3 regions of the Micromonospora sp. LHW51205 genome follow, and region 3 is predicted to be linked to each of the others. Evidence: riboswitches for the same ligand, from Rfam matches in the RefSeq annotation. Region 3 holds a riboswitch; each other region holds the start of a gene.
The links. Region 3 has a riboswitch for cobalamin ahead of DQE82_RS14205 (ribonucleoside-diphosphate reductase subunit alpha). Riboswitches for the same ligand answer to the same signal wherever they lie in the genome.

Region 1 (4,765 bases), 400 kb from region 3:
GGTGCGCCGGGGTCGGCGCCGGCGGCGGACAGACGGGCGTACCCGATCCCGGTGAGACCGAGGACGGCCTGGGCGGTGGCCCGGGGCGCGGTGGCCGGGTCGAAGCCGCCACCGTCGAAGTCGACGGCGCCCCGGTCGGCGGGCGCCCCGGCGCAGCCGACCTGGAGTCCGGCGAGGAACGCCCGGGACCGCGCCCAGGCCGGCAGCCGGTGACCGTCGCGCAGGGCCTGCGCGGCGAGGCCGGTGCTGTTGGCGTTCGGTGTGCCGGCCGCGTTGGCGAAGCCGCCGTCGGCACGCTGAACGGACACCAGCCAGCGCAGCCCGGCGGCGGCGTCGGCCGGACGGTCCGCGGCGCGCAGCGCCTGCGTCACGAGCGCGGTGGCGTCCACGTCGGACGTGCAGACCGGTTGGGCGGGCAGCAGCGGGTAGCCGCCGTCCGGGCATCGGATGCCGGCCAGCCAGGCGGCCGCCGCCGGAGGCGCCCCGGCCGCCGTACGGTCCAGCGCCAGCAGCGCGAAGGACTGGCTGAACGCGTTGCTGTAGTCGCCGTACGCGGACCGGTCGCTGAACCGGCCGGCCGGCGTCTGCAGCGAACGCAGCCGGGCGATCAGGTCCACCCCGCCGACGTCGGCCGGGTCGCCACCGCGCACCTGCACGGCGAGGGCGAGCTTGGCGGTCGCGCCCGCGTACGCCTCGGAGACGCCGTCGCCGAGGTAGCCGTCGCGGATGTCCGGCCGGGTGACCCAGGCCAGCGCGCCGGCGCCGTGGTCGTCGGCGACGCCGCCGGCGGCGAAGGCGAACACGGCGTCGAGGGTCAGCCCCTGGTCGGGGTAGGCGACACCGTCGAAGACCGCCTCGAAGCGTTCGCCGTCGACGAGTTGCCGGGCGAGCCAGCCGGCGGCGGCCTCCGGGCGGGTGAGGGCGGCGCGATCGGGGGCGGCGACGGCCGGTGTGGTGAGGGTGAGGGCGGCGAGTACGCCGCAGAGGAGCGCGAGCAGGCGGTGCCGGCTTCGGCGGACGACCATCGGAAGCGCCTTTCCGGCCCGGCGGTCGTCGAAAGCCCGGACGACCGCAGTACGCGGGGGCGTCCGGGACTCCGACCCGTGGGCCACGACGGGTGGGGAGCGGTTGCACGAGTACGACGGGTATTCGGGCTCGCCGCCGCAGAGTTCTCTGGGCGGCCTACCGTTGCGGGCCAGCGCCGGATTTCGACCGGTCTTCCCCCGCACGTACACGCGGTGGTTGAGTTGTCGCGACAGTCTGCTGTGGCCGGTGCGCCGATGTCAATGCGCCAGGAACCGGCCACGTGCCGTGACGGCCGGCGGAGTCGGCGGTTTCACACCCGACGTCGAGAAGCCGTCGTCCCGGCGCGTCCGCGTGGAGCACGCCGGCGAGGGACGCCCGGTGAGGACCGGGCGTCCCTCACCGTGTGGTCACTGCCGGCGGGACCGGGAGCCGGTCAACGGCGGAACGGACCGGTGACGCAGTAGGTGATGCCGCCGGACGACGAGCCGGTCGTGCCGCGTTGCGAGGAGAAGTACAGCCGGTCCCCCGCCGGGGTGAACGCCGGCCCGGTGATCTCCGAACCGCTCTGTCCGGTGATCCGCAGGAAGACCGAGATCTTGTCGTCCGGCGTGATCATGCAGATCTCCATGTTGCCGCCGTCCTCGGCGACGTAGAGGTCACCTGCAGTGGACCCGGTGATGTTGTCGACGCCGGTCAGCGGAGGGGCGCCCGGACTGACCAGGTTGTCGTCGTAGGCGAGCTCGTACGTGCCGGCGGCCAGGTTGACCTGCCACACGCGGTTGTCGCCCTTCGTGGTGAACCAGACGGTGTCGTCCGCGTAGTGACAGCCCTCGCCACCGTTGAACGTCTTCGCGCCGGACACCTGCTGCCGGGTCGGGGTGGGCGAGCCGTCCGGGTCGGGCACCGTGGCCCAGGTGAACGTGCCGGAGGTGGCCGTACCGGCGCGGAGGACCTGGAGGGTTCCGGCGGACAGGTCGCCCCAGGTAGCCGGCACGAAGCGGTAGAACTTGCCGTCGGTCTCGTCCTCGGTCAGGTAGACGACCCGGCGGACCGGGTCGGCCGCGGCCGCCTCGTGCTTGAACCGGCCCATCGCGGGACGCGCCACCGCGGTCCCGCCGAGGGGGTACGTCTCGAAGACCCGGCCCAGGGACACCTCCTCGCAGGAGAGCCAGGTGTTCCAGGGCGTCTTGCCACCGGCGCAGTTGTTGTTGGTGCCGGAGAGGATCCGCGACGCCCCGACCACGGCCCCGCTGGAGTTGAAGACGAGTCGCGAGGCGCCGCCACCCGCACCGGCCGACACCTCGGAGTTCGACACGTAGATCCAGCCGGTGCCGTTCGGGAACACGGCGCCGCCGTCCGGGGCGTCGTGCCAGGTGTACGACGTCCCCGGCACCGTCCGCCGGGACCGCGCGACGATCGAGCTGGTGAACCCGGCCGGCAACTGGATGCCGTTGGCGTCGGCTGCCTGAAGCCCACCGTAGGGCCCCGCCGCGTTCTGTGCCGGGGCTCCGTACGCCGCCGACCACGCCGTGAACGGCAGGGCGACAGCGCCCGCACCGACAACAGTGGCCCGCAACATCGTTCGACGATCCATGGAACCTCCTCCGTAGGTTCCATGGATCCGACCGTGCGGAGCTTACGCACGCCGATCTGTTGGATGAACGTCGATGGACGGCTCGATGTGCGATGTCCCGCCCACGCCGACCCGGTCGAGGGGTCGTACGGGTAGGAGAGGCAGCGGCACCAACCAGCAGTGGGCGCGCACGGCCGTCTGACCGGCCCTCCGGCCGCGACCTCCCCTCCCCCGGTCACCGGCGCAGGTGGCCGATGCCGTGCTGGTCGAGCCAGGCGACAGTCCGCGGTACGAACGTCGGCGCCCCCGAGCCGGCGCTGACGTCGGTGGCGACCAGCGGCACCTGGGCGGCGACCGGGAGCAGCGTGGACCGCCAGCAGGCCGGCGTGGCGCAGGCCGAGCGGTCGTCGACGCGCCAGGCGGCGGCCACGCTGCGGCCGTCCGGGTCAGCCGGGCGATATTCCAGCCACCGGCTCAGATCGTTGCCGCCGTCGATCCCGGCGGCGAGGACCAGGTTGAACGAGCCCTGGACGCGAAGCAGGCGGATCTGCTCCTGCACGCCGAAGGGCGGCAGGCCGGTGCCCGTGCACGAGGTACCGCCGTCGCGCCAGCAGGTCCAGACCGCCGCGGGATCGGTGCCGCCGGCCGCCGGGAAGTCGTACGGCGAGATGTCGAAGACCACTGCGTTGTCGTCGCCGAACACCTCCGCCGCCGCGCTCCAGAACGTGCGGGTGGCGGAGATGTCGCTCTGCCGCAGCGACACGACGGGTGTGATGCCGGCCCGGACGAGCCGGTCGACGTACCGGGCCGCCTCGTCGAGGTAGCCGACGCGGTTCTGCCGATCGGCAGGGCTGCCGGTGTAGGCGTAGCAGGCGTCGCTCAGCACGACCCGTACCGCGTTGACGCCGCGGGCCCGCAGCGCGCCTACCGACGCGTCGTCGACCGGGCCGTCCCAGTGGATCGGTCCCCATGCGCATTCGCCGGGCGCGGCCGACCGGATGATTCCACGGGGCCGGTACGGCCTCGGACTGGCTGTGACCGTGAGGATGCGGTTGCCGAACGCCTTCAGCGCAGGCGCGGCGCCGGGCGCCTGCGGCGGGAGCACCCGGATGCCGCGGACCTCGGCGGTGGCCTGGGCGCCGCTGCTGTCGTAGGCGGTGGCGGTGACGCGGGTGCCGCTGTTCGCCGCCACGCCGCGCCAGTCGAACGCGTACGGCGCGGTGGTGTCCACGGCGAGCAGCCTGCCGCGCTCGCGGAACTCGACCCGCTCGATCCGCCGGCCGGGCGCCGCCGTGGCCTCGGCACGGATCGGGATGACGCCCGGCGCGGCGAAGAAGTCATTGGGCAGGGGCGAGGTGAGCGCCACCGACGGCCCGCCCGGCAGTGGGCTGGGCCGCGGGCTCCCCGAGGCCGGCGGCGGCGACGAGCCGGTCGGGTCGGCGCCGTCCCCGTCGCACGGCTGGCCGCTCAACACCCAGTCGGTCGGCTCGGGGTCGGCACCCTGGTAGTTGCCGCCGAACCGCACCGTCACCGAGGCGCCGGTCGGCAGCGTGGATCCCGCCGGCGGACGGAGCATGGTCATCGGATACATCTCGCCGCTGCCCAGCGTGTATCCGTCCGGCAGCCGGTCGAGGCCCATGGTGATCGTCTGACCGTTCGCCTGCCGGAACCGCAGCCACCAGTCGGTGACGGGAGCGCCCAGGTTGGTGACGGTGAGCTCGGCCCAGAAGCCGCTGGACCACTCCCGGGTGATGGTGTAGTCCACCGTGCACGCCGTCGCGGCGTAGGCCGGCCGCAGCGCCATCGTCATGGCCCCGCCGACGACGACCGCGGCTGCTGTAGCCAGCGCGAAGATCCTGCGTCGCATCATGCCCCCGTAACATCGACATACATCACTTCATGCAGCCTCGGCGCTCCGGGCACGGCCTGTCAAGGGCTGAACCGGGCCCGGGCCGGGCGGAACGGCGCGGCGTTCCGCCCGGCCGGCGGCTCAGCGTCCGCGCAGCTCGGCCGCGGCGGCGACCAGGTGCTGGAGGGACGCCTCGACCTCGGGATAGCCGCGCGTCTTGAGGCCGCAGTCGGGGTTCACCCACAGCCGCTCGGCCGGCACCGCGGCCACGGCCCGGCGCAGCGCGCCGACGACCTCGTCGTGGGACGGCACCCGGG
Region 2 (4,765 bases), 390 kb from region 3:
ATCACAGGAGGACCCGTGTTCCGTCACCGTCCCACCGCCCGCACCTGGATGGCCGGCCTGCTGGCCGCCGTCGTGGCCGGCGTCGCGCTGACCGCAGTCGAACCCGCGCCCCGGTCGGCGCACGCCGCCGCCTGCGCCGGCACCTCGGGAGTCACTGTGGTCGTCGACTTCGCCGCGCTCGGCGGCGGCGTCCAGGTCGCCTGTGCGCCGGGCGATCCGGCCACCGGCCTGGCCGCGCTTCAGGCCGCCGGCTTCACCGTCACCGGCACCGCCCGCTGGGGCCTGGCCTTCGTCTGCCGGATCAACGGCAAGCCCACCGCCGCGACCGAGCCGTGCGTCAACACCCCGCCGGCCACCGCGTACTGGTCGTACTGGCATGCGTCCAGCGGCGGCTCCTGGTCCTACAGCACGTCGGGGGCGACCGGCTACAACCCCGCGCCGGGCAGCGTCGAGGGCTGGTCCTTCGGCGCCGGCGCCCCGCCGAGCATCGCCGCTCCCTGACCCGCCGGCTGCGAACGGTGTGACCAGCGGCGCGCCGGGTACCGGCAGCTGCTCTGGCGTCGTCGCGCGCCCGGGCGGTACGGTGTCGGCACCCGGTGCGCCGGGCACAACTGCATACGTCCCGTGTGGGGGGAAGCCGGTTCGAAGCCGGCGCTGACCCGCAACCGTGAGCGAGAGTCCCTTTCGCGAGCCGGAATGCCCCGCCCGGGACGAGCGGCTTCCACTGTCGAGGTCTACAGGGTGAAGTCCGGGCCGCCGAGGTCCGACCACCCCGCCCACCGCAGCACGCGGAGCGGGGTGTCCGTTTCTCGGGGCGCTTCCCGGAGCTTTCACCGACCGCTCCGCGAAAGGCACCCTGATGCCACTGTCCCGGCGTCTCACCATCGGTCTCGGAATCGCCACGGCGACAACTCTCGCCACGATCACCAGCGCCCCGCTCACCGTGGCCGCGGCACCCGCCCCGGCCCACGTCACCGCCGCCCGCGACGCCGCGTCCTGGCTGGCCGGTGAGTTCAAGAACGGTTCGCTGCCCGGACCGTTCACCCCCGAGGACTGGGGGCTGACAATCGACGGTCTGGTCGCGCTGTCCGCCACCGGCGTCGACGCGCAGACCCGGCAGGCGGCAACCGCGCAGGTCGCAAAGCATGTACGGTCCTACAACAGCTACGACGACTGGGGCATCGAGGGCTTCACCGACGGCGGGGCCACCGCCAAGCTGCTCTATGCCGCAGCCGCCGCCGACGCGGACCCCACCGACTTCGGCGGCTACGACCTGCGGGCGGAAACCCTGTCGCTGATCGCCACGGCCGACGCCGGGCACCAGCGGGGACGGATCACCAGCCGTACCACCGCCGACAGCGGCCCGGACGCCAGCAACACCTTCGACCAGTCCTTCGCCGTGCTCGGCCTGGCCCGCAGCGGCGACCTGCCACAGGATCCGGTGGACTTCCTGATCCGGCAGCAGTGCGCGGCGGGCGGCTTCCGGCTCTACCCGGACGCCGCCGACGGGCCGTCGCCGTCCTGCGACGACCAGCCCGGCGCCACCCTCGACGTCGACTCGACCGCGATGGCCGTGCAGGCATTGCTGGCCGCGGCCGAGGACGGCGCCACGGGCGCCGGCGACGCCGCCCGCAAGGGCGCCGACTGGCTGGTCACCCAGCAGCACGCCGACGGTTCCTTCGGCGGCTCGGGACCGACCACCGGCGCGAACTCCAACAGCACCGGCCTGGCCGGGCAGGCCCTCGCCGCCGCCGGCCGCGACGACGAGGCCGCCCGGGCGGCGACGGCCCTGGCCGCGCTGCAGCTCACCGCGGGCAACGGTGGCGCGGCCTCCGCCGACGCCGGCGCGATCGCCTACAACACCGACGGATTCACGGCTGCCGCGGCGGCCGGGATCACCGACACCGACCGGGACCAGTGGCGCCGGGCCACCGCGCAGGCCCTGCTCGGGCTGGCCCAGGTCCCGCTGGGCCGGATCGGCCTCGACCCGCCGCCCACGTCGACTCCCACCCCGACCGGCACGGCCTCGCCCACCGCGCCGTCCACGCCCTCCGCGTCTCCCACGCTCACCACGTCGCCTCCACCGACCGGCACCGCCGGCCCGACGCCGAGCGTGACCAGCCCTCCGGCGACACCCGCGCCCACGACCGCGGCGCCGGCCACCGCCGCGCCGCCGATCACGACCCCGGCCGCGTCCGGGCCGGGCGGGCTGCCGACGACCGGCGTGGCGATCGGTAGCTACCTGCTGATCGCGCTGCTGCTGATCGGTGGCGGAGTGACACTGCTCGTGCTCGGCCGACGGCGGGCGGGATGAGCCTCCGCGCCGCCCGTGGCGCGCTGGCCGTCGCCCTGGTCACCGCCTGCACCACGATCGGACCGGGCAGTCCTGCGGTGGCCGCCGGGTCGGCCGGCTACTGCCCGGACGCCTCCGGGGTCACAGTCGTGGTGGACTTCAACGAACTCGGCGGCGGGACGGTGGTGCGGTGCGCGCCGGGCACCCAGGCCACCGGCCTCGCGGCGCTCAAGAACGCGGGCTTCCCGATCACCGGAACCCTGCGCTGGGGCGAGGGGTTCATCTGCCGGATCGACGGCAAGCCGTCGGCCGCGACGGAGAAGTGCGTCGACACCCCGCCTGCGAGCGCCTACTGGTCGTACTGGCACGCCCCGAACGGCGGCAGCTGGACGTACAGCGACAAGGGCGTGCTCAACCGCAAGCCGGCGGCCGGTAGCTTCGAGGGCTGGTCGTTCTCCCTCAACCGCAACGCCGACGACGCGCCCCGTCCCGGCGTCGTGCCGAAACGCCCCGCCCCTCCACCGCCACCGCCACCACCGCCGCCGCCCACGGGCGGTGAGCCGGCGGCGCCACCACCGGCGGGAGGAACCGTCGCACCGCCGCCGGTCGCCGGTGGCCGGCCCGGCGAGCCCACCCGGCCGGGCGGCACCTCCGGCCCGCCGGTCTCCGTCGGCCCGCCGACCTCCGCCGGCACGTCACCGACGGCCGGTACGCCGACCCTGACGGCGACGCCGGGCGCCGCCACCGGCACGGCACCGCAGGGCTCCTCCGACGAGCCGGTGGTGACGGATGTCGCCGCGTCCCGTGACGACGACGGCCTGCCACTGGGCACGATCGCCGGGGTGCTTCTGCTCGCCCTGCTCGCCACCGGCGCGCTGGTCGCGGCCCGACGACGCCGTGCCGCCGACCCGGATGACTGACGTCACGGTCACCGGGTCGCGGCCGGCCGACGCCCGTCGTCTGCCGGGCCGATGGCCGGTGTGGTGGCTGCCCCGGGGGCTGCACCCGGGCGCATGGTGGCTGTGGGCGCTCGGCCTGGCCACCGCGGCCAGCCACACCACGAATCCGCTGCCGCTGGCCCTGCTCGTCGCCGTCGCCGGTCTGGTGGTGGTGCGCCGCCGGGGCGACGCGCCGTGGGCGTTGGCGTTCCGCATGTACGTCTGGCTCGGCGCGGTGATCGTCACGATGCGGGTGGTGTTCCGGATCGTGTTCGGCGGCGGCCAGGGCGACCACATCCTGGTCCGGCTGCCGGAGATCCCGCTGCCCGCGTGGGCGGCGGGCATCCGCCTGTTCGGACCGGTCGCCGCCGAGCAGATCCTCGGTGGCTTCTACGACGGGCTGCGGCTGGCGACGATGCTGATCTGCCTCGGTGCGGCGAACGCCCTGGCCAACCCGAAGCGGCTGCTCAAGGCCGTACCCGGAGCGCTGTACGCGATCGGCACCGCCGTCGTGGTCGCGTTGTCGGTCGCCCCGCAGCTGGTGGAGAGCGTGCTACGGGTCCGCCGGGCCCGGCGGCTGCGCGGCGCGTCCGCCCGCGGGATGAGGGCGCTGCGCGGGATCGCCCTGCCGGTGCTGGCCGACGCGTTGGACCGGTCCCTGGCCCTCGCGGCCGCGATGGACTCCCGTGGTTACGGCCGCACCGCGGCGGTGCCCGCCGGGCAGCGAACCGTCACCGGGGCGCTCGTCCTCGGCGGGCTGGTCGGCGTCTGCGCCGGCACCTACGGGCTGCTCGACACCGCCGCACCCGGCTACCTGGGGCTGCCGATGCTCCTGGCCGGACTGACCGCCGCCGTGACCGGCATGCTGCTGGCCGGCCGCCGGGTCCGCCGCAGCCGGTACCGACCGGACCGCTGGCGCCCGGCCGAGCTGCTCGTGGCCGGCTGCGGGGTGGCCGCCGCGGCACTGACCATGCTCGCCGGCTCGGTGGACCCGGAACTGCTCTACCCGCCGGTCAGCCCGCTCACCTGGCCCCAGCTGACCCCGCTGATGCTTCTCGCCGTCGGCGTCGCGGCGGCACCCGCCTGGCTGGCGCCGCCACCACCGCCGACAGTATGTGCCGGACGCCCGCCGTCGGTGGACCGGCCCATCCCCGTCACGGACGTGCCGGCAGACGGAGTGCGCGCCGCGAGGGCATCGACACCGGGAGACCGCCCATGATCACTTTCGACCGGGTCACCGTCCACTATGCCGAGGGCGGCCCGCCACCGTTGCGGGATGTGACGTTTCGCGTCGAGGAAGGTGAACTCTGCCTGGTCGCGGGCCGTACCGGTGCCGGAAAGTCGACGCTGCTGCGGGCGATCAACGGTCTCGTCCCACACTTCACCGGCGGCACCCTGCACGGCGCCGTCACCGTCGACGGCAGGGACACCCGCACGCATCCGCCGCGCGATCTCGCCGACGTCGTCGGCGTGGTCGGCCAGGACCCGTTGGCCGGCTTCGTCACCGACACCGTCGAGGAGGAACTGGCGTACG
Region 3 (4,765 bases):
CTCGGCGCGCTGTTCGTCGCGGTGCAGCTCACCGTGGACCTGGCTCTCGGCTTGGGCGCCGGGCGGTTCGCCCGCCGCTGGGGCGACAGCCGCTGGTCGCGGCGGGTCGACCGGCTCTGCGCTGTCGCCTTCGTCGCGCTCGGTGTCCGGCTGGCCGCCGGCTGACGCTTGCTCGACTCCAGCTCGCCGAGATGGCGGCATCAGGAGGGCTCCGACCCCGCCACCTCGGCGAGCTGGTGAGGATCACGCTCCGGCGCCCGGGGCGGGGCGGCGGGCCGCTCGCGGTCCAGGTGCAGGCGCAGCAGCACCCAGCCCAGCGACACACCGCCGATGAACACGTACGCGGGCTGCGTGCCGAACGTGTCCCAGCAGGTGTGCAGCGTGACGGCGGCGGCGAAGGTGAGCAGGAACGCCGCCAGTCTCCGGCCGCCGGGCGCGGCGGCGAACGTGAACAACGCGGCGGCGGTCAGCCCGGTCCAGGCCAGGTGCGCGGCGGGCGCGGTGAGACCGCGAACCAGCAGCGTCCGCTCGACGGCGCCGAGGTTGCCCTCCGACCCGACGAACGCGGCGAACGCGTACCCCATGGTCTCCAGTGCGGCGAACCCGGCGCCGGAGGCCACGCCGATCACCAGGCCCTGCGCCGGTGACCGGTGCCGCCGCCACAGCAGCAGGATGCCGGCCGGCACGATCAGCTTCGCGGTCTCCTCGGCCAGGCCGACGAGCGCCATCGGCAGGACGCCGAGGCGGTGCAGCGTGCCGTACTCCAGCCAGCCGGCGGCGACCACGCCGACCACGCCGCCGAGGAGCGCGGCGACGCCGACGACGGAGCCGGGGACCGGGCGGCGGGCCGGCCGCCCCTGGGCGAAGGCCAGGAACGTGGCGGGCGCGACGCACGCGCCGAGCACGATCAGCGCTGGTACGAACGTGACGGTGCCGGTGCCGGACAGTGTCTCCAGCACCAGCAGGTGAAGCCCGACGCCGACGAGCAGGACCGCCACCCACGCCCAGCGGCGTCCGGTATTCCCCATACGCCGAGTATCGCGCCCGGCGGCGAGCGCCGGCATCGGGGGTAGGCACTGTGGACAGTGAGATCCATGCGACACGCCCGACACGACATCTGGTGTTGCCCAACCGCCCCCACCGCCATATATGGTGGTGCCGCAGCTGGTTCGGCCGAGCCCTCCGGGGCGGGGCCGAGGCAAGAGGGAACCCGGTGGAAATCCGGGACTGCCCCGCAGCGGTGAGTGGGAACGACAGCCGTCAACAGCACTGGGCCACCGGCCTGGGAAGCGACGGCCGGTAGGCGACCGGCGACCCCGGTCGGGCCCGCGAGTCCGAAGACCTGCCAGCGCGCCGTGCGCCTCCGCGTACGGCGGCCGGAGGTCGCGCGGGACGACCGACGCCAGCAGCCGGGCCGGCCGCGCCGTGCCCGTTGGCGTCTCCCGCCGTCTCCAGACGGTGACAGCGAGGAGAGGTCATGACTGTCGTGCAGGAAAGCCCGCCAGCCACCGGCGGCGGGTCCGAGGCCCGCCGGCCGGCGATGCGGGTACGCAAACGGGACGGCGACACCGAGCCGGTGGACGTCGGCAAGATCGTCCGGGCGGTCGAACGCTGGGTCGCCGACCTGGACGAGGTGGACCCGCTGCGGGTGGCCACCAAGACGATCAGCGGGCTCTACGACGGGGCGACCACCGCCGAGCTGGACCGGCTGTCGATCCAGACCGCGGCGGAGCTGATCGGCGAGGAGCCGCAGTACTCGAAGCTGGCGGCAAGGCTGCTGGCCGCGTACGTGGACAAGGAGGTCCGCGGTCAGGGCGTGGCGAGCTTCAGCCAGTCGATCGCGTACGCGCACGGGCTGGGGCTGATCGGCGACGAGACGGCCGCGTTCGTCGCCCGGCACGCGCGCAAGCTCGACGACGCCGTGGACCCGGACGGCGACAGGCGGTTCGAGTACTTCGGACTGCGCACTGTCGCGGACCGCTACCTGCTGCGGCACCCGCAGTCGCGGCTGGTGGTGGAGACGCCGCAGTACTGGCTGCTGCGGGTGGCCTGCGGACTGTCCCGCACCCCGGGCGAGGCGGTCGGCTTCTACCGGCTGATGTCCAGCCTGGCCTATCTGCCCAGCTCCCCCACGCTGTTCAACTCCGGCACCCGGCACACCCAGATGTCGTCGTGCTTCCTGGTCGACTCGCCGCGCGACGAGCTGGACTCGATCTACGAGCGCTACCACCAGGTGGCGAAGCTGTCGAAGTTCTCCGGCGGCATCGGCATCGCCTGGTCGCGGGTGCGCGGCCGGGGCGCGCTGATCCGGGGCACGAACGGCCGGTCCAACGGCATCGTGCCGTTCCTCAAGACGCTCGACGCCGGGGTGGCCGCGGTCAACCAGGGTGGCCGGCGCAAGGGCGCGGCCTGCGTCTACCTGGAGCCGTGGCACCCGGACGTGGAGGAGTTCCTGGAGCTGCGGGACAACACCGGCGAGGAGTCCCGGCGTACGCACAACCTCAACCTGGCCAACTGGATCCCGGACGAGTTCATGCGCCGGGTCGAGGCCGACGGCGAGTGGTCGCTCGTCGATCCGTCGGACGCCCCGGAGCTGCCCGACCTGTACGGGGAGGCGTTCGACGCCGCGTACCGGGCGGCGGAGAAGAACGCGGTCCGCACGGTACGGGCCCGGGACCTGTACGGGCGGATGATGCGCACGCTCGCGCAGACCGGCAACGGCTGGATGACGTTCAAGGACGCCGCGAACCGGCTGTCCAACCAGACCGGTGAGCCGGGCAACGTGATCCACCTGTCCAACCTGTGCACCGAGATCCTGGAGGTGAACGACGACGCCGAGACGGCGGTGTGCAACCTCGGCTCGGTGAACCTCGGTGCCCACGTCACCGCCGACGGGGTGGACTGGGAGCGGCTGCGCGCCACGGTCCGCACCGCTGTGGTGTTCCTCGACCGGGTGATCGACATCAACTACTACCCGGCCGAGCAGGCGGCTGCGTCGAACCCGCGCTGGCGGCCGGTCGGGCTCGGCCTGATGGGGTTGCAGGACGCGTTCTTCACGCTGCGCCTGCCGTTCGACTCCCCCGAGGCGAAGGAGCTGTCCACCCGCGTGCAGGAGGAGATTTTGCTGACCGCGCTGGAGACCTCCGCCGGGCTGGCCGAGCGGTTCGGGCCGCATCCGGCGTACCCGCAGACCCGGGCCGCGAAGGGTGACCTGCACCCGGACCTGTGGGGCGCGGAGCCGGCGCAGGCCGGACGGTGGGCGGCGCTGCGTGAGCGGATCGCCGCAGGCGGGCTGCGCAACTCGCTGCTGGTGGCGATCGCACCGACCGCCACCATCGCCTCCATCGCCGGCTGCTACGAGTGCGTCGAGCCGCAGGTGTCCAACCTGTTCAAGCGCGAGACGATGTCCGGGGAGTTCCTCCAGGTCAACACGTACCTGGTGCGGGAGCTGAAGGCGCGCGGGCTGTGGACGCCGCAGGTCCGCGACCGGATCAAGCGGGCCGAGGGCTCGGTGCAGGACATCACCGAGCTGCCCGCGCCGGTGCGGGAGCTGTTCCGCACCGCCTGGGAGCTGCCGCAGCGGGCGCTGATCGACCTGGCCGCCGCGCGGGCGCCGTTCGTCGACCAGTCCCAGTCGCTGAACCTGTTCCTGAGCGCGCCGACCATCGGCAAGCTGTCCTCGATGTACCTGTACGCCTGGAAGGCCGGGCTGAAGACCACCTACTACCTGCGTTCCCGTCCCGCCACCCGCATCCAGCAGGCCACCGTCGCCCCGGTGCCCGCCCCGGTGCCCGGCGTGGTCTCCGCCGTGAGCGACGACGAGGCGCTGGCCTGTTCCCTGGAGAACCCCGAGAGCTGCGAGGCATGCCAGTGACCACCACCGCACCGACCCGGCACATGCTGCTCGACCCCGGCATGGACCTGACCCTGCGGCCGATGCGCTACCCGCGCTTCTTCGACCGGTTCAAGGACGCGATCAGGAACACCTGGACGGTCGAGGAGGTGGACCTGCACTCGGACCTCGCCGACCTGGCGAAGCTGTCCCCCGCCGAACGGCACCTGGTGTCGCGGCTGGTGGCGTTCTTCGCCACCGGCGACACGATCGTCGCCAACAACCTGGTGCTCAACCTCTACCAGCACGTCAACTCGCCCGAGGGCCGGCTCTACCTGTCCCGGCAGCTGTTCGAGGAGGCGGTGCACGTCCAGTTCTACCTGAACCTGCTCGACACGTACGTGCCGGACGAGAAGGAGCGCTTCGCCGCGTTCGCCGCGGTGGAGAACATCCCGTCGATCGCCCGCAAGGCCGAGTTCTGCTTCCGGTGGATCGACTCCATCTTCGAGCTGCGCGAGCTGCGGACCCGCGACGACCGGCGGGCGTTCCTGCTCAACCTGATCTGCTTCGCCGCGTGCATCGAGGGCCTGTTCTTCTACGGCGCGTTCGCCTACGTCTACTTCCTGCGGTCCCGGGGCCTGCTCAACGGGCTGGCCTCCGGCACCAACTGGGTGTTCCGGGACGAGTCGATGCACATGGCGTTCGCGTTCGACGTGGTGGAGACCGTACGCGCCGAGGAACCGGACCTGTTCGACGCCGAGATGGAGAAGCAGGTGAAGGAGATGCTGGCCGAGGCGGTGGAGTGCGAGGTGAGCTTCGCCGCGGACCTGCTGGGCCAGGGCGTGCCGGGGATGTCGCTGGCGGACATGCGCGAGTACCTCCAGCACGTGGCCGACCGGCGCCTGGCGGTGCTCGGCATCGCCCCGATGTACG

Region 1: it holds a riboswitch for cobalamin, as region 3 does, so the genes downstream of both, DQE82_RS15700 (peptidase) here and DQE82_RS14205 (ribonucleoside-diphosphate reductase subunit alpha) in region 3, are expected to answer to the same signal.
Region 2: it holds a riboswitch for cobalamin, as region 3 does, so the genes downstream of both, DQE82_RS15690 (prenyltransferase/squalene oxidase repeat-containing protein) here and DQE82_RS14205 (ribonucleoside-diphosphate reductase subunit alpha) in region 3, are expected to answer to the same signal.

What each region holds. Positions count from the first base shown of each region.
Region 1 is NZ_QMEZ01000003.1:803,945-808,709, forward strand. Features, by position in the region: gene DQE82_RS15700 (peptidase) at 1-1,025, opposite strand, end outside; cobalamin riboswitch at 1,123-1,259, opposite strand; gene DQE82_RS15705 (alkaline phosphatase PhoX) at 1,460-2,620, opposite strand; gene DQE82_RS15710 (Ig-like domain-containing protein) at 2,835-4,469, opposite strand; gene metE (5-methyltetrahydropteroyltriglutamate--homocysteine S-methyltransferase) at 4,590-4,765, opposite strand, start outside.
Region 2 is NZ_QMEZ01000003.1:799,141-803,905, reverse strand. Features, by position in the region: gene DQE82_RS15695 (hypothetical protein) at 49-501, shown strand; cobalamin riboswitch at 587-724, shown strand; gene DQE82_RS15690 (prenyltransferase/squalene oxidase repeat-containing protein) at 860-2,314, shown strand; gene DQE82_RS15685 (hypothetical protein) at 2,311-3,213, shown strand; gene DQE82_RS15680 (CbiQ family ECF transporter T component) at 3,206-4,450, shown strand; gene DQE82_RS15675 (ABC transporter ATP-binding protein) at 4,447-4,765, shown strand, end outside.
Region 3 is NZ_QMEZ01000003.1:408,091-412,855, forward strand. Features, by position in the region: gene DQE82_RS14195 (LysE family translocator) at 1-165, shown strand, start outside; gene DQE82_RS14200 (PrsW family glutamic-type intramembrane protease) at 201-1,028, opposite strand; cobalamin riboswitch at 1,149-1,365, shown strand; gene DQE82_RS14205 (ribonucleoside-diphosphate reductase subunit alpha) at 1,478-3,874, shown strand; gene DQE82_RS14210 (ribonucleotide-diphosphate reductase subunit beta) at 3,865-4,765, shown strand, end outside.